2 regions of the Sphingomonas sp. KR3-1 genome follow, and region 1 is predicted to be linked to the other one. Evidence: predicted binding sites of a transcription regulator. Region 1 holds the regulator's gene; the other holds the start of a gene.

The links. The regulator LexA, encoded in region 1, represses DNA repair genes until DNA is damaged. The targets are predictions, from matches to a motif close to GTTCCNCNCTTGTTCT.
Region 2: a site for LexA is predicted at 4,117-4,132, ahead of ABLE38_RS14465 (transcriptional regulator). Genes of this name have one in related genera too.

The regions. Positions count from the first base shown of each region.
Region 1 is NZ_JBDZDQ010000001.1:48,932-56,233, reverse strand. Features, by position in the region: gene ABLE38_RS00300 (ComEC/Rec2 family competence protein) at 1-887, shown strand, start outside; gene ABLE38_RS00295 (EF-hand domain-containing protein) at 884-1,579, shown strand; gene lexA (transcriptional repressor LexA) at 1,583-2,266, opposite strand; gene glp (gephyrin-like molybdotransferase Glp) at 2,325-3,509, opposite strand; gene ABLE38_RS00280 (PilZ domain-containing protein) at 3,548-4,441, opposite strand; gene ABLE38_RS00275 (glutathione S-transferase family protein) at 4,602-5,255, opposite strand; gene moaC (cyclic pyranopterin monophosphate synthase MoaC) at 5,416-5,883, opposite strand; gene trpC (indole-3-glycerol phosphate synthase TrpC) at 5,880-6,665, opposite strand; gene trpD (anthranilate phosphoribosyltransferase) at 6,665-7,302, opposite strand, start outside.
Region 2 is NZ_JBDZDQ010000002.1:567,532-574,833, forward strand. Features, by position in the region: gene ABLE38_RS14435 (SOS response-associated peptidase) at 1-33, opposite strand, end outside; gene ABLE38_RS14440 (SOS response-associated peptidase family protein) at 83-604, shown strand; gene ABLE38_RS14445 (hypothetical protein) at 617-1,024, shown strand; gene ABLE38_RS14450 (DUF3606 domain-containing protein) at 1,060-1,236, opposite strand; gene ligD (DNA ligase D) at 1,342-3,213, shown strand; gene ABLE38_RS14460 (hypothetical protein) at 3,192-3,542, opposite strand; gene ABLE38_RS14465 (transcriptional regulator) at 3,547-4,110, opposite strand; gene ABLE38_RS14470 (DUF763 domain-containing protein) at 4,405-5,661, opposite strand; gene ABLE38_RS14475 (hypothetical protein) at 5,734-6,045, shown strand; gene ABLE38_RS14480 (hypothetical protein) at 6,213-6,500, opposite strand; gene ABLE38_RS14485 (hypothetical protein) at 6,502-6,708, opposite strand; gene ABLE38_RS14490 (hypothetical protein) at 7,010-7,302, shown strand, end outside.

The DNA of each region.
Region 1 (7,302 bases):
CCGGCATTTACGGCGCGCTCGCCAATATCGTCGCGATCCCGCTGACGACCTTCGTGATCATGCCGCTCGAGGCGCTGGCGCTGCTGTTCGACCTGGTCGGGCTGGGCGGGCCGTTCTGGTGGCTGACCGACCAGGCGCTCCACCTGCTGCTCTGGCTGGCGCGGACTACCGCCGGGGCGCCCGGTTCCGTCGCGGCGTTGCCGGGGATGCCGGGCGGCGCCTATGCGCTGATGGTCGTCGGCGGATTGTGGCTCGCGCTGTGGCGGACCGGCGCGCGCTGGGCAGGCGGCGTGCCGCTCGCGATCGGCATGGCCTGGGCGCTGCTGACCCCGGCGCCCGACCTGATCGTCACCGGCGATGGCCGTCACCTCGCGATCCGCATGCCTGAGGGCGGCTTCGCGCTGCTCCGCGACCGGGCGGGGGACTATACCCGCGACATGCTGGCCGAGAGCGCGGGCACCGAGGAGGATCTTGCTGCGCTGGACGAAGAGCCTGGGGCGCGGTGCAGCGCCGACCTTTGCCTGATCGAGCACCGCGCTGGCGACCGCGTCTGGCGGGTGGCGGCGACGCGCAGCGGCTATCCGCTGCCCTGGGCCGAGTTCACTGCGCTGTGCCGCAGCGTCGACGTGATGATAAGCGACCGGCGCCTGCCGGCGGGCTGTTCGCCGCGCTGGCTCAAGCTCGACAAGCCGGCGCTGGCGAAGACGGGCGGGGTGGCGATCGCCTTTGCCGGCGCGCGCGTCACCACCGTCCGCGGGCCGGGGCACCATCCATGGCGCGACCCGCCCAAGGTGCAGCCGCCCTATCAACCGGAACAACCCGATCCGCATGTCCGGACACGAAATCGCTGGCCTTCGGCGCGGGGTGGCGGTTTTCTTTCGCCATGATGCGAGCCCCGAAGAAGAGCGACACGATCGAGGTGCGGCTGCCGCATGCGGTGAAGCGGGCCTTCATGGCGCAGTGCCAGGCCGAGGGGCGGACCGCGAGCGACGTGGTGCGCGGTTTCGTCGAAGGGCGGATCGCCGGCGCGCCGCCTGCGCCCACGCCGGCGCCGCGGCTCTGGCTGCGCCTGGTTGCGGCTGCCGCGATGATCGGCGCACTCGGGCTGGCAATGCCCTCGGTGGTGACGGCAGCGCCCGATTTCCGGCCGGGCTTCGCGGCAGTCGACCGCAATCACGACGGGATCCTCACGCCGGACGAATATGGCACCGGGCCGCAGCCGGTGCTGCATTGCGGCGCGCATCGCACGATGGCGCTGCCGCTGCGCCGCGCCTCGGCACCCGAGGTCCGCGGCATCCGGCCTTTTGCCGTTGCGGCTGCGGACTTCAGCTTCGCCGACACGGACAGCAATCGCGACGGCAAGATCAGCCTGGGCGAATATGCCGCGCGCCGGCTCCGCGTGCTGCATGCCGGCTTCGCGCTGCTCGATGCCGATCACGATGGCAGGTTGACGCCCAGGGAATATGCCGCCGGTTGGAGCAGCTTCCTGTTCAAGGGCGTGCAGCCCGATGTCGCGCCCTTCCAGGAACTCGATCGCAACGGTGACGGCAAGGTCAGCTGGAGCGAGTTCCTGGCCTGAGGCTCAATATTTGCGTAGCAGCCCGGCGAGGCGGCCTTGCACGCGAACCTGGTCGGGGCGGTAGCGCTGGGGATTGTAGTCGCGGTTCGCCGGGTCGAGCCGGATCATCGCGCCTTCCTTGCGGAAATACTTCAGCGTCGCCTCATTCTCGTCGATCAGCGCAACGACGATCTCGCCGTCCCGCGCCGTCTCGGTGCGGCGGATCAGGGCGTAGTCGCCGTCGAGAATGCCGGCCTCGACCATCGAATCGCCGGCAACCTCGAGCGCATAATGCTCGCCCGCACCGAGCAGGGCGGCGGGGACGGGGAGCATCGCCGAATCTTGCAGCGCCTCGATCGGGGTGCCGGCGGCGATGCGGCCGTGCAGCGGAATCTCGATCACGTCATTGGCCGGCGCCGGCAGATTCGTTGACTCCTTTGACGCACCCACGGGTGCGGGAGCCGCCTTGGCCGGCTTCTTCGCGGTCTCGCCGCGTTCCGGCATGCGCAGCACTTCGAGCGCGCGGGCACGGTTGGGCAGGCGGCGAATGAACTCGCGCTCTTCCAGCGCCGAGATCAGCCGGTGCACGCCCGACTTCGACTTGAGATCGAGGGCTTCCTTCATTTCCTCGAACGAAGGCGACACGCCAGTCTCGGCAAGCCGATCGGCAATAAAGCAGATGAGCTCGTGCTGCTTGCGCGTGAGCATCCCGTTTCTCCCGGTCTGGAACAGACTGGGAACGTTTATGCAATGTTCCGCGCGCTTGTCAAGCGATGTCGAGGATTTCTGCCGAGTCGCCGGTTTTCGCCTCCGGAGCGCCCGCAGGACGGACGATCAGGCAGGTCGCCTGCGCCAATGTGCGCAGCATCGACGAGTCCTGGATCGGTGCGACATGCGCCCGCCCATCGACCAGCACGGCACGGAGATAGTCGGCGCGCGCGCCGGTGGCGGGGAGCGGTTCGCCGAGCGGCACGTTGCGCGTCTTTGGCAGCGGATCGGCGGCGCCGGCGAGGTGCGCGACCAGCGGGCGCGCGAACAATGTGGCGGTGACGAAGGCCGAGACCGGATTGCCGGGCAGGCCGAGCACCACGGCATCGCCGAGCCGGCCCGCCATCATCGGCTTGCCGGGCCGCACCGCGACCTTCCAGAAGTCGATCGCGGCGCCCGCGGCCTCGAGCGCCGGGCGGACGAGATCGTGATCGCCGACCGAAGCTCCGCCGCTGGTGACGAGCAGGTCGCAGTCCAGCGCCCGGAACGCCGCCGCGAGCGCGGCGCGATCATCGGGCAGGATGCCGAGATCGATCAGCGCGACCGGCAGGTCGGCGAGCAGCGCGGCGAGCAGCAGGCGGTTGGTCTCGGGGATCTGGTCGGGGCCGAGCGGCGTGCCGGGTGGCACCAGCTCGTCGCCGGTGGAGAGCAGCGCCACGCGGACCTTGCGGCGGACGGGCAGGGCGGCATGGCCGGCGATCGCGGCGAGCGCGAGCCGGGCGGGGGTGATCCGCTCGCCGGCCCGGATCAGGACCTCGCCTTCGGAGAAATCGAGCCCGCGCGGGCGGACGCTGCTGCCGAGCCCGAGCGGGCCTTCGCCGGCTAGCGTGAGGGCAGCACCGTCGCGTGCAGCTTCCTCCTGCACCAGCACGGTGTCGGCGCCTGGCGGGAGCGGGGCGCCGGTGAAGATGCGGATCGCCTGGCCCGGGGCGACTTCGCCGGCGAACCCGCGCCCGGCGGCGCTTTCGCCGATTACCTGCCAGGGCCCGGGCAGATCGGCGAAGCGGATCGCATAGCCGTCCATCGAGGAGAGGTCGGACGCGGGCTGGGTGCGCAGCGCGAGGATATCCCGCGCCGCCCAGCGGCCCGCGGCCTCGGCGGGCGGGCAGCTCTCCTCCGCTACCGGTTCGGCCAGCGCGAGCAGGCGGGCCTGGGCTTCGGCGACGGGGAGGAGGGCGGTCATCCGCCCGGCCTAGGATAGCGCGCGGACCTGCGCCAGCCTCAGTTCGGGTTGGTCATCCGCCCGATATCGCCGGCCTTGAGCGGCAGGCGGAACTCGCAAAGATAATGGTTGCGGTCGTCGCGCTCGATCACCGAGGCCGGGCCGCCGCCGATATGCGGGAGCGAGATCCACAGCTGGGTGCCGGCGGCGAAGGGCGCGTTGGTCTCGAACTCGACCAGATGCGGGGTGATCGCGCGCAGCTTGACGTTCCACCAGCGCACGCCCTCGCGCACCCGCGCCGGCGCATCGAGGCGGATCGCCTGCTTGTCCGGGATCAGGCCGGTCGGCTCGTGCATCACCGCCATGCGCGTGTGGTGCGGCGGGGTCTTCTGCACCTGGCGGAGCCACGGCATCAGCATCTGCCAGGGAATGTCCTCGTAGAAGGCGACGCCGGCGAGATTGCCCTGCGACCAGCGGACCACGCCATCGAGTGGGCGCAGCCCATCGAAATTGATCTGGACGACATCGCCGAGCTGGAGCGCGATGTCGGTCTCGAAGCCGCAGCCGCCCTGCGAGAGGTTGCGGCTGCGGGTGAATTCCACCTGGTTGCCGCGGCGCACGCAGATCGTCTGGTGCAGCTCGACGCGCGGCACGTTGCGGCGCTCGGCGGGAAGGGCGGCGAGGTTGCGCGCGAGCGTGCTGATCACGTCGATCGGCTCGGCGAAGAGGAAGCCGGCGGCGCCTTCGTCGGTCCAGGAGACTCGACCGGGCAGCGACTGGCCGTTGGCGAGCTCGAGGTTGAGCAGGTCGCCTTCCGCGACGTCGTCCTCGATCTGGAGCGTCGCGCCGGCGGCGCTCAGCTTGCGGATCGTGCAGGGCAGGCGGCCGCTCTCATCGGCGAGGAAGGCCGAATCCAGGCTGGCATGCTCGGACGGATCGGCGGCCGCCAGCATCGCCGGCGGCTCGGCCCCGAGACTGAAAATGGTGGAGGACGCAAGCCCTTGTCGCATAACTGAAATTTCTCGCCCAGACGCCCGGGGTGATAGTGGCGGCGCGGCGTGAAGGCGGGGTTAATTCTGAGGGTTGCGGAATCCCTAATGCGCCCCGGAACGATCAGTCGCGGTCCGGCGCGCCGAGGGGGAAATAGCCGCGATAGGGCCGCGCTTCCTCGACGCAGCGCGCGATCGAGGGACGCGCGAGCAGACGGGCGCGATAGGCGCGGAGATGGGCCAGGTCCTCGGGAATGGGGCGCACCCAATCGGCGTAGAAGAGCGAGGGCCCGGCGGCGCAATCGGCGAGCGTGAAGCGGTCGCCCACCGCCCAGCTGCGCCCGGCGAGATAGGCATCGAGCCAGGCATAGACCTTGTCGAGCTTCGCCATGGCCTCCTCGAGACCGACCGGGTCGCGCCGCTCCTCGGGCAGCAGCGCGTTGAGCACGGGCCGCTGCATCATGCCCATGACATAGTTGTCGAACACCCGGTCGAGCATCCGCGCCTGCACCGCGAGGTCGGGGTCGGCGGGGATCATCGGCACCGGGCCGGGATGGTGGACGTCGAGATATTCGACGATCGCCGTCGCCTCGAGCACCGTCCGCTCGCCCTCGACCAGGACGGGGAAGAGCTTGAGCGGCCAGCGCGCTTCCAGCTCGGCACTGGCCCCAGGGTCCTCGAGATTGCGGAACGCGAAGTCGGTGCCGTTCTCGTAGAGCGCGATCAGCGCCTTCCAGGTGTAGGACGAGAAGGGGTGGCCGAAGAGCTGAAGGGTCATGGCGGGGCTCGAATAGTTAGGTTGTGAACTAACTATTATGATTTGGTGCGGCTGTCCATCCCTGTTCGTCACCCCGGCGAAAGCCGGGACCCAGGGTTTCTCTACCGTGCCGCGCTTGGCTGTGGATCCCCGCCCGCGCGGGGATGACGGGAAGAGGGCGTCAGGCCACCCAGTCGCCCGATTTGCCGCCCTTCTTGGAGAGCAGGCGAATCTCGCCGATCACCATCGCCTTATCGAGCGCCTTGGCCATGTCGTAGAGGGTGAGCAGCGCGGTGGAGACGGCGGTGAGCGCTTCCATCTCGACGCCGGTCTGCGCCTCGGTCGCGGCAGTGGCAGTGACGGTGATGCCCGTCTCGTCGGGGATCAGGTCGACCGCGACCTTGGTGAGCGGCAGCGGGTGGCAGAGCGGGATCAGCTCGGCGGTGCGTTTGGCGGCCATGATCCCGGCGATGCGCGCGGTGGCAAGGACATCGCCCTTCTTGACTGCGCCCGCACGGATCGCGGCGGCAGCCTCGGCCGACATGGTGATGCGGCCGCTGGCGACGGCTTCGCGTGGGGTGATCGCCTTCCCCGCGACATCGACCATGCGCGCGGCACCGGTTTCGTCGAGATGGGTGAGGTCGTTCACCCCACCAAGGCCCGCGTCGCCGCCTCGACATCGTCCTGACGCATCAGAGATTCGCCGACGAGGAAGCAGCGAATGTCGTGCGCGGCCATCGCATCGAGGTCGGCGCGGCTGTTGAGCCCGCTCTCGGCGACGAAGGTGCAGTCGGCCGGCGCGTGGCGCACCAAGTCATAGGTCTTCTGGAGGTCGACCTCGAAGGTCTTGAGGTTGCGGTTGTTCACTCCGATCAGCCGCGAGCGCAGCTTGAGCGCGCGCTCGAGCTCGTCGGCGTCGTGCACCTCGACCAGCACGTTCATGCCGAGCCCGATCGCGGCGTCCTCGATCTCGGCCATCTGGCCGTCGTCGAGCGCGGCAACGATGATCAGGATCGCATCGGCCCCGATCGCGCGCGATTCGAACGCCTGCCAGGGGTCGACCATGAAGTCCTTGCGGATCACCGGCAGGTCGCAGGCGGCGCGCGCGGCGATCAGATACTCCTCATGCCCCTGGAAATATTCCTGGTCGGTCAGCACCGAGAGGCAGGCGGCACCGCCGGCCTGATAGGCGCGGGCGTGCGCCGGCGGATCGAAATCGGCGCGGATCAGGCCCTTGGACGGGCTGGCCTTCTTGATCTCGGCGATCAGGCCGTAGCCGGTCGCCGCCTTGGCATCGAGCGCAGCCTTGAAGCCGCGCGGCGGCGTGCGGGCGAGCGCCTGGCCGTGCAGGTCCGAAAGCGGCACGGCGGCGCGGCGCTCGGCGACTTCGCGGTGCTTGGTGACGATGATGGTGTCGAGGATCGTGGACATCAAAAGGCGATCCAGCAGTCGAGCAGCGCGTTGGCAAGGCCCTTGTCGATCGTCTCGGCGGCTTCCTCGGCGCCTTCGCGCAGGTCGCTCGCCTCGCCGGCGATCACCAAGGCGGCGGCGGCGTTGAGCAGCACCGCGTCGCGATAGGGGCTTTGCTCGCCCTGGAGCAGGCGGCGCAGGGCGAGGGCGTTGTATTCCGGGCCGCCGCCGCGGATCGCGCTGAGCGGGTGGCGCGGGAGCCCGGCATCCTCGGGCGTGATCCGCGACGGGAGCCCCGAGCTGCCGATGCTGACGACGACGCTGGCATGCTCGGTGGAGAGCTCGTCCAGCCCTTCCTCGCCGGAGACGATCGCCGCGGCCTCGACGCCCAATTGCTCGAGCGCCTCGGCGTAGATCGGGGCATAGTCGGGGCGGGCGATGCCGATCAGCTGGCGGGTGACGTGCGCGGGATTCGCCAGCGGGCCCATCAGGTTGAAGATCGTGCGGCGGCCGATCCGGCGGCGCAGCGGCCCGATGCGCGCCATCGAGGGGTGGTGCGCCTGGGCGAAGAGGAAGGCGATGCCGAGTTCGTGGAGCGATTCCTCCGCGCGTGCGCCGGCGCGGTCGAGATCGAGGCCGAGCGCCTCCAGCGTGTCGG
Region 2 (7,302 bases), on a different contig from region 1:
GATATCGACCTCGAGGCGATAGTCATTGCACATGGCGAGCTCCCGATTTGCACCTCGAGCGTGTTCGCATTATGTTCTCACCATGCAAGCGAGTCCCTTCGAGTCGGATGCACCCTTTGGCAGCCGCAAGATCATCATCCGGCGCAATCCGCGCACGGGCAAGCCCCAGGCGATCGAAGCAAGCTGGGGTCTCGAGCCGTGGGAGCCGGAGGGCAAGCCGTTCCGCTTCATCCGTTCCGAGGGACGCAGCTTTCCGCATCAGCGCTGTCTCGTGCCAGCGAGCGAGTTTCAGGTAACCAATGGCGACCGCAAGTTCCGGGTCACGCTCGACGACGGCAACTTCTTCTATCTCGCCGGCATCTGGCGGTCTTCCTCGGGGGAGCATGACGTCAGCTACGCGATCATCACGATCGAGGCCGGACCGGATATCTTTTTCTATCAGGAGCGGCAGGGCGCGGTGTTGCTGCGGCGGCAGAATATGGCCTGGCTCGACCTCGCTCAGCCCGAGTCCGAGCTGCTGCACGCGCTGCCGAAACATAGTTTTCATATCGAGGAAGTGGGCCCGAAAGGGCTCGCCGATCGCCAGCGCATGCTGGCCTTCTGAAAGGGCTTACCCATGTTCTCGCAAACATCGCCGGTTGCAGCCCCAACGTCTCTCGGCAGCGCCACCGAGCGCCTGAACGCGGTGCCGCTCGTCGGCGGGCAGATCGCGGCGGCGCTCGAAGTGCTGGCACTGCTGCCGGCCGCGCATCGCCAGGATCCGCGGTCTCAGGCAGCGGTGCTGCAAGCCTATGCGCGCGATGCTGGGTTCGCCGATGACGCGCTCGCAGGTACGGCGCTCCACGCGCGCGTCACTGCGCTGGCGAAATGGACGACGGCCCATGACCCGCTCCGCCAGTCCGACCCCGAAGCCATCGTCGAGGCGGCAGCACGGCATCCTCTGGTGGAGAGCGAAGGAGGAATTGGGTTCGAGGCGCCGGCCTTTCAGGAGATGATCCTTTTTATCGAGGAACTGCCCTGGTAGGCTGGCGCCTATCGCTTCAACCGATCGGCCCGGCGCTACCGCGCAAGATAAGCCCGCACTGCGTCGGCGCTGTTGCCGACGGCATCGACCGCTTCCTGCAAGCGCTCCCGGCTGACGCCGAACTTTTCCGTCCAATAGGAAACTTCATATTCCTCGCCCATCGCGACGCGCGAGCTGTCTTGCGGTCCACGTAACGTCTTGTCGTCTGCCATGCTCAAGCTCCTCTTGTCTGATCTTCCAACGTTCCGGATTCTCAAGAGTTTCCCGATGCTTGGCGTGACACGGAACGAACCCGCCTTGAATAGAGTCTAGGGACGATGAAAACGTCCGCTTCTACCGCGCGTCGCGCTCGCCCAAAATCGGATCGGGTAAAGGGGCCGCCGCCGTTCAGGGCGGTACAGCTCGCCCAGCTCGTCGATGCCGTTCCTTCGGGCGACCGCTGGCTGCACGAAATGAAGTATGACGGGTACCGGGCTTTGATCGCGGTCGGCGGAGGCGAGGCGCGCGCCTATACGCGCTCCGGTCTGGACTGGTCGGACCGTTTCTCGGCCATCCTAAAAGAGGTTGCCGGGCTCAAGGTCGATTCCGCTTTGATCGACGGCGAGGCTGTCGTGCTGGACGCGAACGGCAAGTCGAGCTTCCAGGCGCTGCAGGGCGCGCTCAAGGGCGCCCCCGGGACCATCGACTATTTCGCGTTCGACCTGCTCGAGCTGAACGGCGAGGATCTGACCGGACTGCCGCTGCTCGAGCGCAAGGAAATGCTGCGCGCCATCCTGCCGGAGGATAACCCGCACCTGCGCTACTCCGAACATATTCGCGGCAACGGCGAGAAGCTGCTCGCGAGTTTCTGCAGCGCCAATCTCGAAGGCGTCATCTCCAAGCTCGCCACCGCAAAATATGTCGGCTCGCGCAGCGGCACCTGGGTCAAGACCAAGTGCATCAAGCGCCAGGAATTCGTGATCATCGGCTGGACGCCCTCGGACAAGTCGCGGACCTTCCGCTCGCTGATCCTGGGTATCCATGAGGATGGCGCGCTGCGCTATGCCGGCAAGGTCGGGACGGGGTTCAACACCGCCGAGCTGCTGCGCCTGATGGAGATCATGGCGCCGATCGAGCAGAAGGAGCCGACGGTGAAGGCGCCGCGCGCCGAGGTGCGCGGCGCACATTGGTTGAAGCCTAAATTGGTCGCCGAGATCGCCTATACCGAGATGACCAACGAGGGCACCCTCCGGCACCCGAGCTATCTGGGCCTGCGCGAGGACAAGAAGCCCGAAGCGGTCGTGCTCGAGGTCGAGGCGTCCGTCGAATCGGCTGCTGTGCCGGCAGCGTCCAGCGTCAAGATCAGCAACCGCGACCGCGTGATCTTCCCGGAATCGAGCATCACCAAGGGCGCGCTCGCCGATTATTATGCCGCGGTGGCGCCGATCATGCTGCCTTGGGTAGCGAGCCGGCCGATCAGTCTGGTGCGCTGTCCGCAGGGTCGCGCCAAGAAGTGCTTTTTCCAGAAGCACGATGCCGGCAGCTTCGGCGACACGGTCAAGCATGTCGGCATCCTCGAGAAGGACGGGCACGAGGAGCCCTATCTGTTTGTCGACACGGCCGACGGTCTGCTGACCTGCGTCCAGATGGGGACGATCGAATTCCATGGCTGGGGTGCCAGGATCGAGGATGTCGAGAAGGCCGACCGGCTGGTCTTTGATCTCGACCCCGACGAGGGGCTGGACTTCGAGGCGGTGCGCAAGGCCGCCTTCCATTTCCGCGACATCCTGAAGTCGATCGGGCTCGAGACCTTCCCGATGGCGACGGGGGGCAAGGGCATCCACGTCATCGCGCCACTCGTGCCCAAGGCGGAATGGCCGGAGGTGAAGGACTTCGCGCATCGCCTGGCGCAGGCGGTGGCGCAGAGCGATCCCGAGAACTTCACCGCTGCGTTGCCGAAGGTCCAGCGCAAGGGCCGCATCTTCGTCGACTATCTGCGCAACCAGCGCGGGGCCACGGCAGTGATGCCCTATGCCGTTCGCGCGCGGCCCGAGGCGCCGGTGGCCGCGCCGATTACCTGGAAGGAAATGGAGACGATCGACAAGCCGTCGCATTTTCATATCGGCGACGCTGCGGAGTTGGTGAAAAGGGCTGCATCCAAGGCGCTGTCCGGATGGGGACGCGCGGATCAAGTGCTGCCCGACCTGTAAAGGTCAGGAAGACCAGCATACCACTCGGCATAGGGGGTGTTGCGCGCCATGCGGCGGTTATAGTCCTCGGAGCCATCGTTCCACCACACTGGCCCGCGTTCGCCGAGCGCGCGCTTTGCTCGATCGACTGCAGCACGCGCACGGTTCTCGGCATCAGCGTCGGCAGCGCGGCGAGCCATTCCGACCGCCCGGCGCGCCGTCATCAGCTCGTGAACCAGTTTTTCCCGCTCGTGGGCGGGAAGGGATGGGTCCGACATGCGCCAGAGCCGCCCGCGGACGACGAAATAGCGCCCATCTGGCGTAACGGGATTTTTCCCTGCGAAGGGCATGTGTTCAACGATCCCCAACCTTCGCCGCGGCGACCTCGCGTGCGGCACTGCAGACTGCCAGCCATCGGGCGCGGTCGGCCTGCGCATCGGGCAGCGCGCGATGGGCGGGCGCTTCGCCCGACGCGCCATTTTCGCTCCGCGTCAGGATCGCTTCGATCGCCGCTGCGACATCTTCGTTCGCCAGCGTCGGCGCCAAAATCGACAAAGCGCATTCGCGCAGTGCCTCGGCGGTGCGGCGCAGCCTCAGGCTACGGCGCGGATAGCCGGCGGCGCGCAGCAGGGCGCTGAGCCACTTGCCATCCCAGGACGGCGCGCTCGCCAGCAGATCGTGTCCCGTAAGTTGATCGATCATGCGCTGGGCGACGAGATCGTGCGGCGTGCCATGCAGGGCGAGCGTCTCGCGCGTGATCCCGTGAACTGCTTGGGCTTCCTCGTCCCAATCGATCCAGGCGGGCGCCGGACGGATCAGATGGGTCTCCGAACGCCCGTCGGCGAATATCCAGGCGACCTCGATCGGATAGCTATGCTTGCCGAGCGACGAGGCTTCGAAGTCGAGAAAGACCAGCATGGGAGCGGAACGACTGCGGCACGACATGGCTGCATATGCGAAGGGCCGCCCCTTTCGAGACGGCCCTTCCATTGTCATCCGAACGCGGACAGCTCAGCCGAGCCGGACCCCCGCGGTGGAGGTCATGCTCGAAGATCCTGCCGCGCGCGGCATGTGACAATGAGACATCTGACCACCTCCTTTCCGTTGTTGAACGATCAACTTGATGTGGGAGGCCGGATCGGATTTTCAATCGGTCAAGGCATTGGAGAGGCAGGAATTTCGGCGATCCCTCCTGATCGGATCGCCTCGACTTCAAGCGCCCTCGGCCGGAATCGCAGTCCGGCTTGGCGGCGGCTCCTCGCCGAACACGCTGCGCCCGCCATAGCCGTGCGAATTGTGGCGTTCCTCGGCGATCAATGCTTCTACCGACGGACCGGTCGCGCTGGCTTCCAGCCGGCGCGCCTGGGCATCGAGCCGCCGGATCGCGTCGAGTTCCTCGCTGTGGCCGAGCCTGGCCTTGCGGACCGCGGTCTTCATCACCGAGATCGTATAGTCGTAGACCTTGATCGGCACGGGATAGGGATGCCGGTCCTTGCCGCCATGCGCGAGCGAGAAGCGCGCCGGATCGCTGAACCGGCAGGGCGCGCCGTGCACGACCTCCGCGACCATCGCCAGCGCGCGCACCGTCCGGGCGCCGACGCCCGGCACGAGCAGCAGGTCGGCGAAATCCTTTGGCCCTTGCTCGGCGGCCGCGGCAAGCGCGCCGTGCAATCGGCGGCCGATGATATTCTCGGGGCGGACGTCGTGGTGATCGGGCAGCACGAGATGCGGCAGCAACGCCTGGGCATCGGGCGGGGCGGGCGCCTCGAAGCGCGCGAGCTCGCGGGCGATGCCGTCGGGACCGATCGAGCCGAGCAGCTCGAGCTGTCCCTGCCGCGATGCTTCGGCCCGCCGGTCGGCGAGATTGACGATGACGCCCTGGTCGCGCCCGTCGATCGCGGCGTGCGGCGCGTCGACGAAGCTCTCCAGCCCCTCGCTCAGCCAATGATAACGCCGTGCCTGGCGGCGATCGCCGTTCATCCCCTGCTGAACGATGACCCAGCGGCCGTCGTCGGTGACGATGAAGCCGTGGAGATACAGTTCGAAGCCGTCCTGGACGGCGGCGCTGTCGACCTTGGCGACGAGGCGGCTGGCATGGCCTAGAGCCGCGCCGTCGAGCCCGGTGCGCGCGCCGACGGCGAGCAGTTCGGCGGGCGTTGCCCTGCTATGCTTGCCGCGTCCGCCGCAGACATGGATGCCGAGTTCCTGCGCGCGGGGCGCCAGGCCACGCTTGAGCGACCCGAGCACGCTCGTCGTGATGCCGGACGAGTGCCAGTCCATGCCCATCACCGCGCCGAAACACTGGAACCAGAAGGGATGGGCGAGCCGGCGCAGCAATTCGTCGCGGCCATATTCGAGGACGATCGCCTCGACGAGGATCGTGCCGAGCTTGGTCATGCGCTCGCCGAGCCAGGCCGGCACGCGGCCCCCATGGAGGGGCAGGTCGGCGCTGCCGCCCCGGCGGCTCATGCGGCAAGCATCCCGCGACGCTCAACCCGCGGCAAGGCAATGATCTTAGAGGGCGGATGCGCGTTCATGGCAATGGACATAGTAGATCGGGAACAGATTGTGAACAACGGGTCGAGCCAAGAAGGGGATGACGAGGCAATGGAGATCATCCGGTTGCCGCAAGGCGAGGCGGCTCCGGTCGACAGCGACTGCATCAGTGTCGACACGGTCGAGGGTGGATTCCGGTTGACCGGTTCGCTGCTCACCTCCGAGGAGAGCCATGCGATCGTCGATGGCGACGTCTATGCCGATGAAGATGCCGCCGAGGCTGCCGGCGTGTCCTGGGCTGCCGGCTGCGGCGTAGCGACATTGTATGTCGCGCGAAATTCGCCCGGGCCCGCGTGAAGCGCTGCCTCTTCGTGTCGAGCCGGAGGCGTCTCCGTGGCGTGGCGTTGCTTCGCCCCGACGCAACAGGCGCATTGCGAGGTGGCCCGGGGCCGGGTTTGCGCTGCCAGCGTGCGGCGTTCCTTGCGATTCATCATGCCGGTCCCGAGAAGGAAGTGAGAGCCGCGTCAGCCTGGCGTGGTAATCCGGTCAGGCAGGCGTTCGGCCAGGCTTGCGATCGCCGCACCGGTCAGGCGGGGTGTCGCCACGCCATCGATCAGAAGCGGACGCTCCGGCGTCAGGATCGCTTCGGCGCGGTGGGCCGGATCGAGCTCCAGCCATGCAGCGACGGCGCCCTCGAGGCTCGTCACTTCTGCCAGGTCGCTATCGCCGCGCGGTACATTCTCCAGCGCTGCGCTCATATGCCATTCGATGTCGGGCGACAGGGAGCCGTCGCCCCAGCTGGCCTCGGTCATGTCAGCGCCGCCCGCGCAGCGTGTTCAACAGCGCGATCGCAGCGATGCCGACAAACGCCGCGCTGGTCCAGGGGCGCGCCTTGGCGAAGCTCTTCGCCTTCTCGGTCAGTGGCGCGTCGCCGGAAAAATGCTCGCGAAAGGCATCGGTGAGCGCGGTCTTTCCATTGCTTGCCTGCGCGGCGACTACAGGCTCTGTCGTATCGGTCATGAAGATCTCCCGAGGCGAAGGCCTCGCAACCGTCCAACGCCCGGCGTGCCGACGCGGTCCACCGACCGCCGAAAATGAGGGCGATGGACGCAATCGACGAATGCGAGGCTGTTCACGCTGCCGAGCGGGGCCGGCGTTTCCAGTCGCGAGCCCTCCGGAACTTCGGGCGACGGCAGCACGTTGCGCTCTCGAACCGATCAACGGCGACAGGAGGAGAGACAATGGGAAAAGGTATCCTGCTTTGGCTATTGGGCATTCCGTTGCCCATCATCCTCCTTCTCCTCCTGTTCTGGCATTGATCATGGCAACCCATCCCCATCACATCGATCCCGTCCTCTACCCGGCAGGCGTGCCGGAGACCGGCGGGGGCTCGGCGCTTTCCTGGTCGGCCATCGTTGCCGGCACCGTCGGCGCGATCGCACTGACGCTTACGCTGCTCGCACTCGGCGCGGCACTCGGGTTCGCGTCGATTTCGCCCTGGCCCGGCGTGGGTGCGCGGCCCGCCACCTTCACGATTGGCGCGGGCGTCTGGCTGATCGTGACCCAGTGGCTGTCGGCCGGCCTGGGCGGCTATCTCGCCGGACGGTTGCGCGT